Linked DNA regions of Syntrophobotulus glycolicus DSM 8271. The protein of the gene in region 1 interacts with the protein of each later gene in a pairwise test. Links are inferred from orthologs where the notes say so. Each region holds a gene or a part of one and is shown on either strand. Other genes may lie near its edges.

Evidence for each region. Proteins that work in one complex are often made in the same cells at the same time.
Region 2: the proteins of ligA (region 1) and leuS interact in binary tests that used the Escherichia coli proteins (3 or more experiments, as listed by UniProt). The link is inferred for Syntrophobotulus glycolicus DSM 8271 from one-to-one orthologs.

The regions. Positions count from the first base shown.
Region 1 is NC_015172.1:701,079-709,511, reverse strand. What follows is about bases 2,535-5,519. They hold ligA (NAD-dependent DNA ligase LigA), read right to left. Parts: upstream 5,043-5,519; coding sequence 3,027-5,042; downstream 2,535-3,026. Other genes in these bases: pcrA (DNA helicase PcrA), read right to left, coding at 5,056-5,519; glk (glucokinase), read right to left, coding at 2,535-2,957. Outside these bases: SGLY_RS03700 (glycoside hydrolase family 65 protein), read left to right, coding at 1-1,349; pgmB (beta-phosphoglucomutase), read left to right, coding at 1,345-1,980; more of glk, read right to left, coding at 1,971-2,534; more of pcrA, read right to left, coding at 5,520-7,293; SGLY_RS03675 (MazG-like family protein), read right to left, coding at 7,315-7,632; bifunctional phosphoribosyl-AMP cyclohydrolase/phosphoribosyl-ATP diphosphatase HisIE, read right to left, coding at 7,767-8,426. UniProt on the Escherichia coli protein: DNA ligase that catalyzes the formation of phosphodiester linkages between 5'-phosphoryl and 3'-hydroxyl groups in double-stranded DNA using NAD as a coenzyme and as the energy source for the reaction.
Region 2 is NC_015172.1:2,493,997-2,499,269, forward strand. What follows is about bases 1-3,129. They hold leuS (leucine--tRNA ligase), read right to left. Parts: upstream 2,743-3,129; coding sequence 259-2,742; downstream 1-258. Other genes in these bases: SGLY_RS17165 (cell wall-binding repeat-containing protein), read left to right, coding at 1-179; rsfS (ribosome silencing factor), read right to left, coding at 2,810-3,129. In the rest of the region: more of rsfS, read right to left, coding at 3,130-3,157; bis(5'-nucleosyl)-tetraphosphatase (symmetrical) YqeK, read right to left, coding at 3,160-3,777; SGLY_RS12330 (RNA recognition motif domain-containing protein), read right to left, coding at 3,987-4,241; nadD (nicotinate-nucleotide adenylyltransferase), read right to left, coding at 4,327-4,968; ribosome assembly RNA-binding protein YhbY, read right to left, coding at 4,993-5,273.

The sequences.
Region 1 (8,433 bases):
ATCAACTGATCCAGTCCGTCGGCAAGGACCGGTTCAGCAATATTGCCCCCAAAGGCTTGAGCGGAGACGGCTACGAGGGTCACTTTTTCTGGGATTCCGAGATGTATGCCCAGCCCTTTTTTACCATTACCAATCCCGCCCTGTCCAAAAACCTGATCGAGTACCGTTACGCGACCCTGGATATGGCCAGAGAAAATGCCCGCATCCTGGGCCATGACAGGGGGGCCCTCTATCCCTGGCGCACCATTATGGGCAGAGAATGCTCCGGCTACTTTCCGGCCGGAACCGCCCAGTACCATATCAACGGCGATATCGCCTACTCCATCATTGCCTACTACCTCGCCACCAAAGACCTGGCCTTCATTCAGGAAAAAGGAGCCGAGATCATTTTCGAAACCGCCCGCTTATGGATAGAGACCGGTAACTTTTATCAGGGAAAATTCCATATTAATAACGTCACCGGCCCGGATGAATATACCTGTCTGGTCAACAACAACTATTACACCAATGTGATCGCCCGCTACCACCTGTCCTGGGCCGTGAAAATCTATCATTTGCTGAAAACCTTCCCTTCTTTCACCCTCCTCCGGGAAAAAATCGATTTAAGAGAAGAAGAGCTCCTGGAGTTCCAAAAAGCCGCCGATCAGATGTATCTGCCCTATGATGAAGAATTGAAAATCAATCCCCAGGACGACTCTTTTTTACAAAAAAGCAGATTAGAGATCGAGACGCTCCCCAGAGACCGCTTTCCCTTGCTCCTGCATTATCATCCCCTTTACCTGTATCGTCACCAGGTCTGCAAACAGGCCGATACCCTGATGGCCCATTTCATCCTGGAAGACGCCCAGGATGAAGAAACCATCCTCAATTCCTTCCACTACTATGAAAAAATCACCACCCATGATTCCTCCCTTTCTTATTGCATCTTCAGTATTGTCGCCGCCCGGCTGGGCATGGTGGACAAAGCCTTTGAATACTTTCAGCACTCTGCCTGTTTAGACCTGCAGGACAAACATCACAACACCGCGGACGGACTCCATATTGCCAATATGGGCGGCAATTATATGAGCATTGTCTACGGCTTCGGCGGTTTTCGCCTCAAAGAGCAGGGCATCTCCCTTGCCCCTGTTCTGCCCCGCCAATGGAGCGCTTACAGCTTTAAAATCCATTTTGAGGACAGCAGGCTGCTGGTTCGTGTGACGGCAGACCGGTGCACGTTCAAACTGGAAAACGGGACTGCCAAAAAAATCACCGTATACGGGCAAGAGTACCTGCTGGAAAATACCCTTGAGATCGCCAGACCGGCACTGCCCTTGATCAGCAAAGGAAAGAGAGGGGAAACAAATTAACTATCAAGCCATTATTTTTGATTTGGACGGGGTCATCTGCAGCACAGATGCTTACCATTATTTAGCCTGGAAAAAAATCGCCGACAAAATCGGGATTGATTTTGATGAAAAAGCGAATAACCGTCTCCGGGGCATCGGCCGGATGGAAAGCCTGGAGATCCTCCTGTCCTCCCACAGCGGCCGCTTCTCCGAAAAAGACAAAAAAAAATACGCCGAGGAAAAAAACCTTTGTTACCGCGCATTCCTGCAAAAAATGTCCCCGGCAGATCTCAGCCCCGAGGTCAGAACCACCCTGGATCAGATCCGGTCCAAAGGCCTTAAGCTGGCCATCGGTTCTTCCAGTAAAAACGCCAAGCTGATTCTGCAGAAACTCGGCCTGGAAAACTACTTTGACGCCGTCACCGACGGCAATGACATTGCCCGTTCCAAACCTGATCCTGAAGTTTATTTAAAAGCGAGCGCCTGTCTGGGGATTGATCCCAGCCGCTGTCTGGTGATCGAAGACGCCCTGTCCGGCCTGGAAGCGGCCTCAGCCGCCAAAATGGACAGTGCCGCCATCGGAGACGCCGCCGGAAACCGGCAGGCCACCTATCACTTATCCCGTTTTTCCGATCTTCTGCTTTATCTCTGAGCCTGCAGGGCCAAATAAGCCGCCCCCAAAAGCGGCGTGTTTTCCTCCAGGATCACATCAACAGGGATATCTTTGAGCAATCGGCTGAACCTGCCTTTATCCAGAAAAGCAGCCAGCAAAGTGCCATCCGTCAGCTTTTCCCTGATCTTCGGCGGTATGCCCCCGCCAAGGTAGACCCCGCCCAGAGCCAGAGATTTCAAAGCCAGATTGCCGGCCTCCGCCCCAAGAAGGCGGACAAACATATCCAGGGCCTTTGTACAGACAGGACAACTTCGAGCCAGCCCCTTGGCACTGATCTCCTCCGGAGGCAACTGATCCGGAAGCTGCTCAGGGCTCTTTTTTTGCGCCCGCAAAAACTGATAGAGATTGCTCAGGCCTGCCCCCGAGAGAATCCGCTCATAACTGACATGGCCGTAGCGTCTGTGCAAATACCGCCATAACTCCAGGTCTTCCTCATTATGGGGAGCAAAGTCCGTATGGGCCCCTTCCGTCGGATAAACCTGATCACCGATCATCAGAGCTTCCCCCAGCCCTGTCCCCGGCGCCAGAACAGCTCTGTTCAGGATCTCACCTCTGTCGTCTTCCTGTTTTCCCGGGCCGTTCAGCCTGAGCAGGGCATCCTCCGGCAAAACAGCAATCCCGTAGCCCATCGCGACAAGATCATTGCTCCAGCCGACCCTCGGAATAAAGTCCAGCCGCTTTTGCAAAGAACGCAGATCAACGGTCAGGTCAAGATTGGTCAGCCGGCAGCTGTTTCCTGCTATCGGCCCGGCCAGACTGAACCAGGCCGCTTCAATCCCCGCGGACTGTCCGGGATGATTCCCTGCGAGATAACCTGCCACCGCGTCCTCCAGAGAAGAAATTGATTTGCTCTCAACCCTTTCCTGGTGAATCAGCTTAAATTGCTGATCCTCCCATGAAAACAAGGCGAATTTTGTTTTGGTGCCCCCGATATCCCCGGTTAAAATCATGCACATCACCCTTAATCCTGTTTCTTATAAAAATCCTTGCTTTTGATCAAGGCAATTTTCTTTCGTATCTTTCCCTCAAGGATTCTCCTCCAGCATCTCCAGGAACTCCTCTTCCGAATAGACCGGTACGCCCAGTGCCTGCGCTTTATCCGCTTTGGAACCGGGATTTTCCCCGCAGAGCACAAAGGAGGTCTTCTTGCTGACACTCGCGGAGGCCTTGCCCCCGTTGGTTTCAATGAGCTCCTCTATCTCCCGGCGGTCCCAACTGCGCAAAGTTCCGGTTACTACGATGCTTTGACCGGCAAAGAGCCGCGAGGAAGCCTGTCTGCTGTCCGTCATCCGAACTCCGGCCTTCTGCAGTCTTCTGATAAAATCCCGGTTGGCCCGGTCCCGAAAAAAAGAAGTGATGCTTGCCGCCATAATGCCGCCAATATCAGGCACCTCGCAGAGCTCATCCTCTCCGGCCTCCTGCAGCTTTTCCATGGAACCGTATTTCTGGGCCAATACCCGGCCTGCTTTGATCCCCACGTTTCTGATGCCCAGGGCAAAGATCAGGGGGGCCAGACCGCGGGTCTTACTGGCTTCGATTGCCTTAATCAGATTATCGGCGGATTTTTTGCCCATCCGCTCCAGGTTTTCCAGCTGCTCATGCCTCAGATCGTACAAGCCGGCGGCATCATCAATCAGCCCCTTGTCCAGAAGCTGGACGATGATCGCCGGACCCAGACCCTCGATATTCATGGCATCCCGGGAGACAAAATGGAACAGCGCCTCTCTCTGTCTGGCCGGACAGGAGATATTCTGACAGCGGTAAGCAGCCTCCCCCTCCAGCCTGACCACCGGACTGTCACAAGCCGGACAGGACTCGGGCATCGCGAAGATCATTTCCCGGCCTGTTCTCTTCTCCGGAATGGACTTGATGATTTCCGGAATCACATCCCCGGCCTTGTGCAGGAGGACATGGTCGCCGATCCGGATATCTTTTTCCCGGATATTGTCCAGATTGTGCAGAGTTGCCCTGGCTACGGTTGACCCCGCGACAAATACCTCCTGCATGATCGCGGTCGGGGTCAGCACCCCTGTCCGGCCGACATTAATGTCTATGCTTTTCACTACCGTCTCCACCTGTTCTGCCGGAAACTTATACGCGATGGCCCAGCGCGGGCTTTTAGCGGTAAACCCCAGTTCCCTCTGCTGGTCAAAGCGGTTCACCTTGATCACCAGCCCGTCGATCTCATAGGGCAGCTGATGCCGTTCTTCCGTCATCTCCTGGCAATATTCCATGACCTTCTCCATCTTAGAGAAGATTTTGTAGCTGTCATTTACCTGAAAGCCCCACTCCTTCAGAGTTTGGAGAACCTCCGCCTGGGTTTTCAGGCCGATCTGCTCGGCCTGGATCAGCTGATAGGCAAAGTACCCCAGCTTTCTCCCGGCCGTGATCCTGGAATCAAGCTGTCTTAAAGAACCGGCTCCCGCATTGCGGGGATTGGCAAACAAAGGCTGGCCTTCTTCTTCCCGCTCCCTGTTCAGCCGGACAAAGGATTCTTTGGGCAGATAGCCCTCACCCCGAATATCCAGCCTGCCGGCTGCCGGCCTGGACCGCAGGCTCAAGGGAACGGACTTGATCGTCCTGACATTGGCGGTAATCTCTTCTCCTGTTTCCCCGTCCCCTCTGGTCGCCGCCCGGGTCAAAATCCCCTCTTCATAAGTCAGGGCAACCGTTAGCCCATCGATCTTCAATTCCACCACATACTCCGCATCAGGCACGACACCGCGCACCCTGCGGTCAAACTCAGCCAGCTCTTCCCGGCCAAACGCATTATCCAAACTGAGAAGCGGCTCCCTATGACGCACCTTGGCAAATTGAGCGGAAGGGCCCCCCCCCACTCTTTGGGAAGGAGAATCCGGACTGACCCACTCAGGATGAGCGCCTTCAATCTCCACCAGCTCCCGCATCAGCAGATCATATTCCTTGTCCGTGATCTGCGGATCATCCAGGACATAATAACGGTAGTCCGCCTCTTCAATCTGCGTTTTCAGCTGGTTCAGTCTTTCCGGACCCTGTCCGGTGTTATTGTTCGGGGTACTCAAGAAGGTTCTCTCCTTACGATTTGATTTTGACCAGCCTGGCATATCCGGCAATCAGCTTCTTGACCTCACTGTTAAAGACGACCGTCAATTCCGCTTCCTGACCCTCTCCCTTGACCGTCATCACGATACCCTGGCCAAACCTGGGGTGTTCAACCCGGTCGCCGACAAAAAACCGGCCCGGATCGGCCTGGGCCATAATCGCGCCCTGCTTGCGCCAATCCCTCCTGACCTTGCCTTCCGCCGCAGAAGCCTCCTTCTCCCGGCCGGCAGCGGCAGGGGACTGGTTAAAAATCAGCTGTTCCGGGATCTCCTTTAAGAAACGGGAAGGCAGACTGTTTTGAATCCGGCCATAGATCATTCTTTCAATGGTATACGTTAAAAAGAGCTTTTCCCTGGCTCTGGTAATCGCTACATAGCATAGTCTTCTTTCTTCCTCCAGCAAATATTCCTCCAGGAGGCTGCGGCTGCTGGGAAAAATATTTTCTTCCAGACCGACCGTGAACACAACGGGAAATTCCAGACCTTTGGCACTATGCATCGTCATGAGCTTGACCGCATCTTCATTTTCATCATAGTGATCGATTTCCGCAACAAGGGAAACCTGCTCCAGAAAACCGGCCAGCCTTGGCATGGGGTCCTGGACCCCGGTGTTATTTTCGTTATCCTCTTCTGTATCGTCTTCCAGATTGGCATCAAATTCCTCGGTCACAGACAGGAATTCATTGAGGTTTTCCAGCCTGGCGTTAGCTTCAGGTGAGTCTTCCGCCCGCAGCTCGGCCAAATACCCCGTCTCGCTCAGGAGGCTTTCGGTCAGCTCCGTGACCGTCAGTCCTTCCCCCGCTTTGCGGCGAATATCCTCCAGCAAGTGATAAAAAGCGTCTAAGGCTTTCACTCCCTTGGTCTGCAGACCGGGGATATACTGTGCCTCACTTAAGGCGTTCAGAACCGGCATCCCCTGTTCCTGGGCATATTCCAGGATTTTCTCCAGAGAACCTGCCCCGATGCCCCTGCGGGGAACATTGACCACCCGGGCAAAGCTTACTGTATCCGCAGGGTTATAGACCAGCCTCAGATAAGCAAGAATATCTTTAATTTCCAGGCGCTCATAAAATTTGGTCCCTGAAAAAATCCGGTAAGGGATACCTTCCTTCATCAGGTGCTCCTCCAGCACCCTGGACTGGGCATTTGTCCGGTAGAGCACAGTAAAATCGCTGTTGGAGCGGCCTTCCGTATCCTTTAAATGATTGATACTGCGACAAACAAACCGGGCCTCATCATGCTCATTTTCCGCCCGGTAAAGGACCAGCTCTTCCCCGACCGGATTTTCCGTCCAAAGAGCTTTCTTCTTTCTGTTTCGATTGTGATCCACCACGGCATTGGCCGCCTCCAGAATCTTCCCGGTCGAGCGGTAATTCTGCTCCAGCTTCAGCACCTTCGCTTCAGGATAGTCCCGTTCAAAATCCAGGATATTCTGGACATCGGCACCCCGCCACCCATAAACAGACTGGTCGTCATCCCCGACCACACAAAGATTGCGCCGGCGCTTGGCCAAAAGATTAATCAGCAAATATTGCGCATGATTGGTGTCCTGGTACTCATCAACCAGAATATATCTGAATTTTTCCTGATAATAGCCGAGCACATCCGGCTGCTCCCGGAAAATCCGCACGGTCAGCATGATAATATCGTCAAAGTCCAGACCATTGTTGTCTTTCAGTTTTCTCTGATAAAGCCGGTAAACTTTAGCGGCAGCCGAGCTGAAAAAATCCGTTGCCGCCGCTTCAAAAGCATTCACATCCAAAAGCTTGTTTTTCGCATCACTGATTGTCCCCTGCACAGCCCTGATGTTAAATTTCTTCTCATCCATATTCAGTTCTTTATAACAACTGCGCAGCAGGGAAAGCTGGTCCGAAGCATCATAAATGACAAAACTGCGGGAATACCCCTCCAGATGAGCGATCTCCCGGCGCAAAATCTTGACACAGGCCGAATGGAAGGTTGATATCCAGAGTCCCTCCCCTTCGCTGCCAACCAGGGCCAGCACTCGTTCCCGCATTTCCCTGGCAGCCTTATTCGTAAACGTAATCGCCAGAATATTCCAGGAGTTTACTCCCTTAGCAATAAGATGGGCTATCCTGTAAGTCAGGGCCTTTGTTTTACCCGATCCGGCACCCGCAAGAATAAGAAGGGGGCCGTCCAAATACTCTGCCGCTTCACGCTGAACAGGGTTTAAATCCTCCAGAGAATACATGCTGTCCCAATCCCCTTTCTTTTAGTCACAATAGCCTTTATTCCGAAGCTTTGTCAGGTGGGCCTCAATAATGGCCTCCAGATCAATCCTGTACTGTTCCTCCAGCACAAACATCATGGTCACCGCTGTCTGGGCCACATCCATCAGTTCCATGGCGACGAGCTGCATAGCTTCGGCTTCCTCTACCGTCAGCTTTTCTCCGCTTAACCCCCTGAATTTACCGATCGCCTGGGCCAATTCCCCGGATTCCTCCATAATCTTCAGGGCTGTGCTTTCTAAAGAAGGCTTGAGCCTGTTCAGGCGCGGCAAAGTGATTGTTTTGGATGCTTTTTCGTTCATTAATCTCTTTCCCCTATCATTTCTTCTCCTCAAAATCCCAGAGCTCCCATGCCGGTTTATGTAAAAATCCAGAGAAAAGCACTGCCAGATAATGTCCAACAGCGCCTCATCAATACTCTGAAGAATGATTATCCTTACTTCTTTCTCTTTTCCAGTTCCGCAGATATCTCGTCCAGCGTCACTCCCCGTTCCGCAAGCAAGACCAGCAAATGGTAAAGCAAATCCGCGGTTTCGTACCTCAACTCATCCCCGGAATTGTTTTTGGCCGCAATAATCACTTCCGCACACTCTTCGCCGACCTTCTTCAGGATTTTATCTATTCCCTTGGTGAAAAGATAGGTCGTATAAGATCCCTCGGGAAGCTCGTGACGCCTCTTTTGAATTAATTCGGCAAGAAATTCCAAAGTCCTCCCCAGAGGCAGGGCTGGTTTTTCAGGATTTGTGCCGGTCTTTTCCCCTGTCGGTCCGTAATGGAAACAGGAATAATCTCCTTCATGACAGGCCGCTCCGTCCTGCCGGATCAGCAGAAGCACCGCATCCCGGTCACAATCCAGCTTGATGTCCAAAACATGCTGGTAATGCCCGGAAGTCTCTCCCTTGACCCACAAAGACTGTCTGCTCCTGCTGTAATAACAGGCCAGCTTGTCCCGCAGGGTCCTGACCAGTGCTTCCTCATTCATATAGGCCAGCATCAAAACCTCGCCTGTTTCAACATCCTGGGCAATTGCCGGAACCAATCCGTCACTGTTCCACTTTACCGCACTGACGACCTTTTCCAGGTCAGATTGTTCCATACTCCTC
Region 2 (5,273 bases), 1.8 Mb from region 1 along the record:
TTAAAGCTCTGAACGTCATGTCCCCGGCAACAGTATCCGGTGAGGGAAAAATAACAAAGGCAACCATCAGCAGCAATGGAGTTGTTCTGGAAATCAAACCCGGGACAACGGCCATCCAGTCGGGCTATGAGGCTGAGGTAGACGAAGAATGGCTGGTAGGGCCTATTCCTGTGAAATAATCAATTGCCCAAAAAGGAATGGCCGCGGTACCAAAGCGATACTGCGGCCATTCCTTTTCTTTTTGACGGAGAAAAAAGCTTACTTCACAACAACGTTGACCAGTTTTCCGGGGACAGTGATAATTTTGACGATTGTTTTCCCTTCAACCAGTTGTATCACTTTCCCAGAAGACCTGACAAGCCTTTCCAGGTCCTCTGCCGGGATTGCGGCAGGTACCTGAAGCCGGTCCCTGACCTTGCCATTGATCTGTAAAACAACAGTAACCTCGTCCTCGATCAGGGCATCCTCATCGCACTGCGGCCAGGCCCGCCTGTGAATACTCTCTTCATGTCCGAACTCATGCCATATTTCTTCCGTAATATGAGGGGCAAACGGAGACAGCAGAAGCAGGACCGTCTCTATTCCTTCCTTGAATGAAGCCGGATCGGCCCCGGGCTGTTCCTTATAGAGATACAAAGCATTGACCAGCTCCATAACAGAGCTGATCGCCGTGTTGAAATTAAAACGTGTTCCCACATCGGCAGTCACTTTTTTGATCGCCAAATGGATCTGACGGCGGATATCCTTTATTCCCTGTTCTCCGGTCTCATTGGAATCCGTCTGGACATCTTCCCGGACCCTGACTGCTTCATGGTACTGGTAAGCCAGTCTCCAGACCCGGTTCAGGAACCTGTAACAACCTTCAACACCTTGCTCGCTCCATTCCAGATCTCTTTCCGGAGGAGCTGCGAAAAGGATAAACAGTCTGGCCGTATCAGCCCCAAACCTGCCGATAATTTCTTCCGGACTGACCACATTGCCCTTTGATTTGGACATCTTGGAGCCATCCATACAAACCATGCCCTGTGTCAGCAGGTTTTCAAAGGGCTCGTCAACATGCAGATAGCCAAAATCTCTGAATACTTTGGTGAAGAACCGGGAGTACAGCAAATGCAGAATCGCATGTTCCACCCCGCCCACATACTGGTCTACATTCATCCATTTGTCAACAGCTTCAGCGGCAAAGGCCTCCTTGGCATTACGCGGATCACAGTACCGCAGAAAATACCAGGAGGAACACATAAAGGTGTCCATGGTATCCGTCTCCCGGCGGGCTTTGCCTCCACACTGGGGACATACGGTTTCCAGAAAGCTTGAGGAGGTAGTGAGCGGGTTATCTCCCGGTTTAAACACCACATCATCCGGCAGCCGGACCGGCAATTGCTCAACCGGCACAGGCACGATACCGCATTGATCACAATAAACCATCGGAATAGGCGCCCCCCAATAGCGCTGGCGGGAAATCAGCCAGTCACGCAAGCGGTAATTGATTTTTTTCTCTCCCAGTTTGAATTTTTCCAGTTTGCCGGCCATTCTTTCCCGGGCTGTCTCATTATCCATCCCGTTAAAATCGGGGGAATTGACCATCATTCCATTTTCCGTATAGGCGGCGGCCATCGGCAAATGGATTTGTTCTTCCGGCATATCTTCTGGTCTGATTACTCTGGTGACAGGCAGATTGTATTTTGCGGCAAACTCAAAGTCTCTCTGGTCATGAGCAGGGACTCCCATCACCGCACCTGTTCCGTAGTCCAATAAGACATAGTTGGCAATCCATATCGGGACCAGTTCCCCACTAAGCGGATTGATACAACGGCTCCCGATAAACAGTCCTTCTTTCTCTGTTTCTGTTGAAGTCCTGGCAATTTCATTCAGGCCCTTCATTTTTTCAATGAACGCCTGTACATCCTTTTCGTAAGGAGTCCCTTTGGTCAACTCCGCAACCAGGGGATGTTCAGGAGCAAGAACAAGACAGCTGACTCCAAAAATTGTATCCAGTCTGGTTGTAAACACCGTGATCATTTCTTTGCGCCCTTCAAGCTTGAACTTGGCCTGCGCGCCTTCAGAGCGGCCAATCCAGTTGCGCTGCATGGTCTTTACCTTTTCCGGCCAGCCTGTCAGTTTTTCCAAATCATTAAGCAGTTCTTCGGAATAATCCGTAATCTTAAAAAACCACTGTTCCAGGTCCTTTTTCGTTACTTCCGTCTCACAGCGTTCACAAGCGCCATCCACAACCTGCTCGTTGGCGAGAACGGTATTACAGGAAGGACACCAATTGACAGCCGATTTTTTCTTGTAGGCCAGTCCATGCTGATAAAGCTCCAGGAAGATCCACTGGGTCCAACGGTAATACTCCGGATGACAGGTTGCGATTTCCCTGTCCCAGTCATAGGAAATTCCCATCTCCTGCAGCTGGCTCCTCATATTGGCTATATTTTTCCAGGTCCATTCCGCAGGCGGGGTCTGATTTTTGATTGCCGCATTCTCCGCGGGCAGTCCAAAGGCATCCCAGCCAATAGGATGAAGAACATGATATCCCTGCATCCTTTTAAATCTGGCGATCACATCGACAATGGAATAATTCCTGACATGTCCCATATGTAGGTTTCCTGAGGGATAAGGGAACATGGCCAGGGCATAAAACTTCTGTCGGTCATCCTCAGAGGTTTGATCAACTCTTTCTTCCACCCATTTTTTCTGCCATTTAGGCTCAATTTTATCAAACAGGTAACGTTCCTGCATCTGTCTAACCTCCTGTATCATCTAGAAAGCTTGGCTCACGCCAAGCTTTGTGTAAATCCAGGTCTTTTCAGACACCGAGATTTATTTCCTGAGCATCTCCCCACAAACGTTCCAAACTGTAAAATTCCCTGGCCTCCGGAATCATGATATGGATCACCAGATCTCCGCAGTCCATCAGCACCCAGCGCCCGTCAGATAATCCTTCCACCCTCAGCACCGGAATTTGTTCTTCCTTAAATTTTTCCTGAAGGTGCTCCGTAATGGCTTTCGTTTGGATAGGTGTATTCCCGGTAACGATAATGAAATAATCTGTAACGGCGGAAATACCCCTGAGATCAAGGACGACAATATCATGGCCCTTTTTATCCAAAATATAGTCGGTAACTATCTTCAGCTTCTTCTGAGATAATTCCAAATTCAAACCTCCCTTGAAACTGATAAATGATCAGAAAAACCGCCTCTTGACTTTCCTGTTCTTTTTTCCAAATCAAGAAAAGCGAGCCTGGTCAGAGGATGTACCGGTCTTCCCTGTTGTTCCAGATAGGCCAGCATGTGGCCTACACAGGCATAAGTGCCCTCTATAAGGTCATCATACAACTTCTCACGCAGGTTGTCTACTCCTGTAAAGGACCTGCCCGGCTCAATCAGATCAGCACTGTAAATCAGCATTTCCAATGCGGACATTCCCGGCCTTCCCAGAGTATGATTGGCTACGGCATTCAAAATATCTATATCTGTCATTGCATAATCATGTTCCAGCACATAGGCCGCCAGTCTTCCATGCAAAACCTGAGGGTTAACCAGATCCTCAGGGCAGGAGATCAGGCCGAGGGCCTGGGCAAGAGCCTTTTGCTCAGACCAGGGGCGTTCTTTTTCCAAATCATGCGTAAGAGCGGCTATGCTTGCCGATTCTGAGTTGATGCTGTACTTTCCCGCCAGTTCAACCGCAACCTGTTCTACCCCCAAGACATGCTGGTATCTTTCCGCGGATAATTTTCCCTGGACCAGCTTTCGATAATCATCAGGATGATCCATGATATGATTCCCTCTTCCTGCTGTTTCTGCCAACATTACAACAGATACAAAAAAAGAAAAGCGGTACAGCAGTATCACTGTACCGAAATTCTTTTAGAGTCCCAGTCCTCTTAAGATAAACCCATATTTATGTAACCAAGCCTATAAATCCGGTATCATCAAATATCATAATTTATCTTTAAGAAACTCCTCAACTCCAAACTCAATGATTAGACAGTCTGGCGAGGTCTTGCTTCGTTAACTGTCAAAGAACGACCATTAAAGTCTTTGCCATTGAGTTCCTCAGCCAGACGTTCTGCATCTTCATCCGCAACCTCTACAAAACCAAAGCCTCTCGAACGGCCGGTTTCTCTGTCGGTAATAATTCTGCTGCCGATTACATTGCCGAACTCGGCAAAGTATTCAGTCAGTTCTTCTGAAGATGTTGCCCACGGAAGATTGCCAACATACAGGGTTTTGCTCATCAAATTCACCTCTATAAATATTTTGATAATATTATGAACATCTATTAATATAGTATACCTTGTAGCAATTAGTCAAATACATTTTTTATTTTTTTTCATATAAATGGTTATTTTTTATATATAACCGTACTTCTTCAGGCAGGAGATAGCGTATGGACCTTTGATTTTTTACCTTGATTCGAATATCCGTGGAAGATATTGCCAGAGCAGGAATCTCCAGCTCCGTAATCCTCCCTTTTACTTCAGGATAAAGATCATAAATCCTTTTTAGAGAATCCCCCGCGTCGTATCCAGGCCTTGAAGCTCCGATGATTCTTGCCAGTCTGATGATTTCATTTGGCTCACGCCAGGCAAGAATGTCTTCCAAAACATCGGATCCGGTGATGAAGTAGAGCTCCTGCTGCGGAAACAATCCCTTGAGCGTACGCAGAGTATCTATTGTATACGTAGGGCCATCCCTTTCTATCTCCAAACGGGAAACCTTAAAATAGGAGTTATCCCTGATGGAGAGTCTGACCATTTCATAACGCAGGTTAGGGTCTGTCACCGGACAATGATTTTTATGCGGGGGTATCCCCGTTGGAATAAACAAAACATTGTCAAGCCCGAACACCGTTCTCGCCGTTTCAGCGGCAACCAGATGCCCATAGTGGATCGGGTCAAAAGTTCCGCCCATAATGCCCAAATGTTTTCCGCCTGCTATTGCTTCAATAATTTCTGTTTCCATCTCTTTCCCCTTTGGCTAATACAGTTAAGAAAGCTCAATTTTCGGTTTGTCTTTTGACCTTTTATAAAGGAGAAAATTCCTGCCAATGACCTGTACAAGCTCTGCTCCGGCATCTTCAGCCAGCTGCCCTGCAATATTTTCGGGAATCTGCGCACAGTTCTGGAGTACTCTTCCTTTGATCAATTCCCGCGCTTCCAGAGCATCAGTAACCTGCCTGCGCAGATTGTCTGTGATTTCTTCCTTGCCGACCAACAAAATTGGAGTGATCTGATTGCCCAAGGAACGCAAATGCCTCTTCTGTTTTC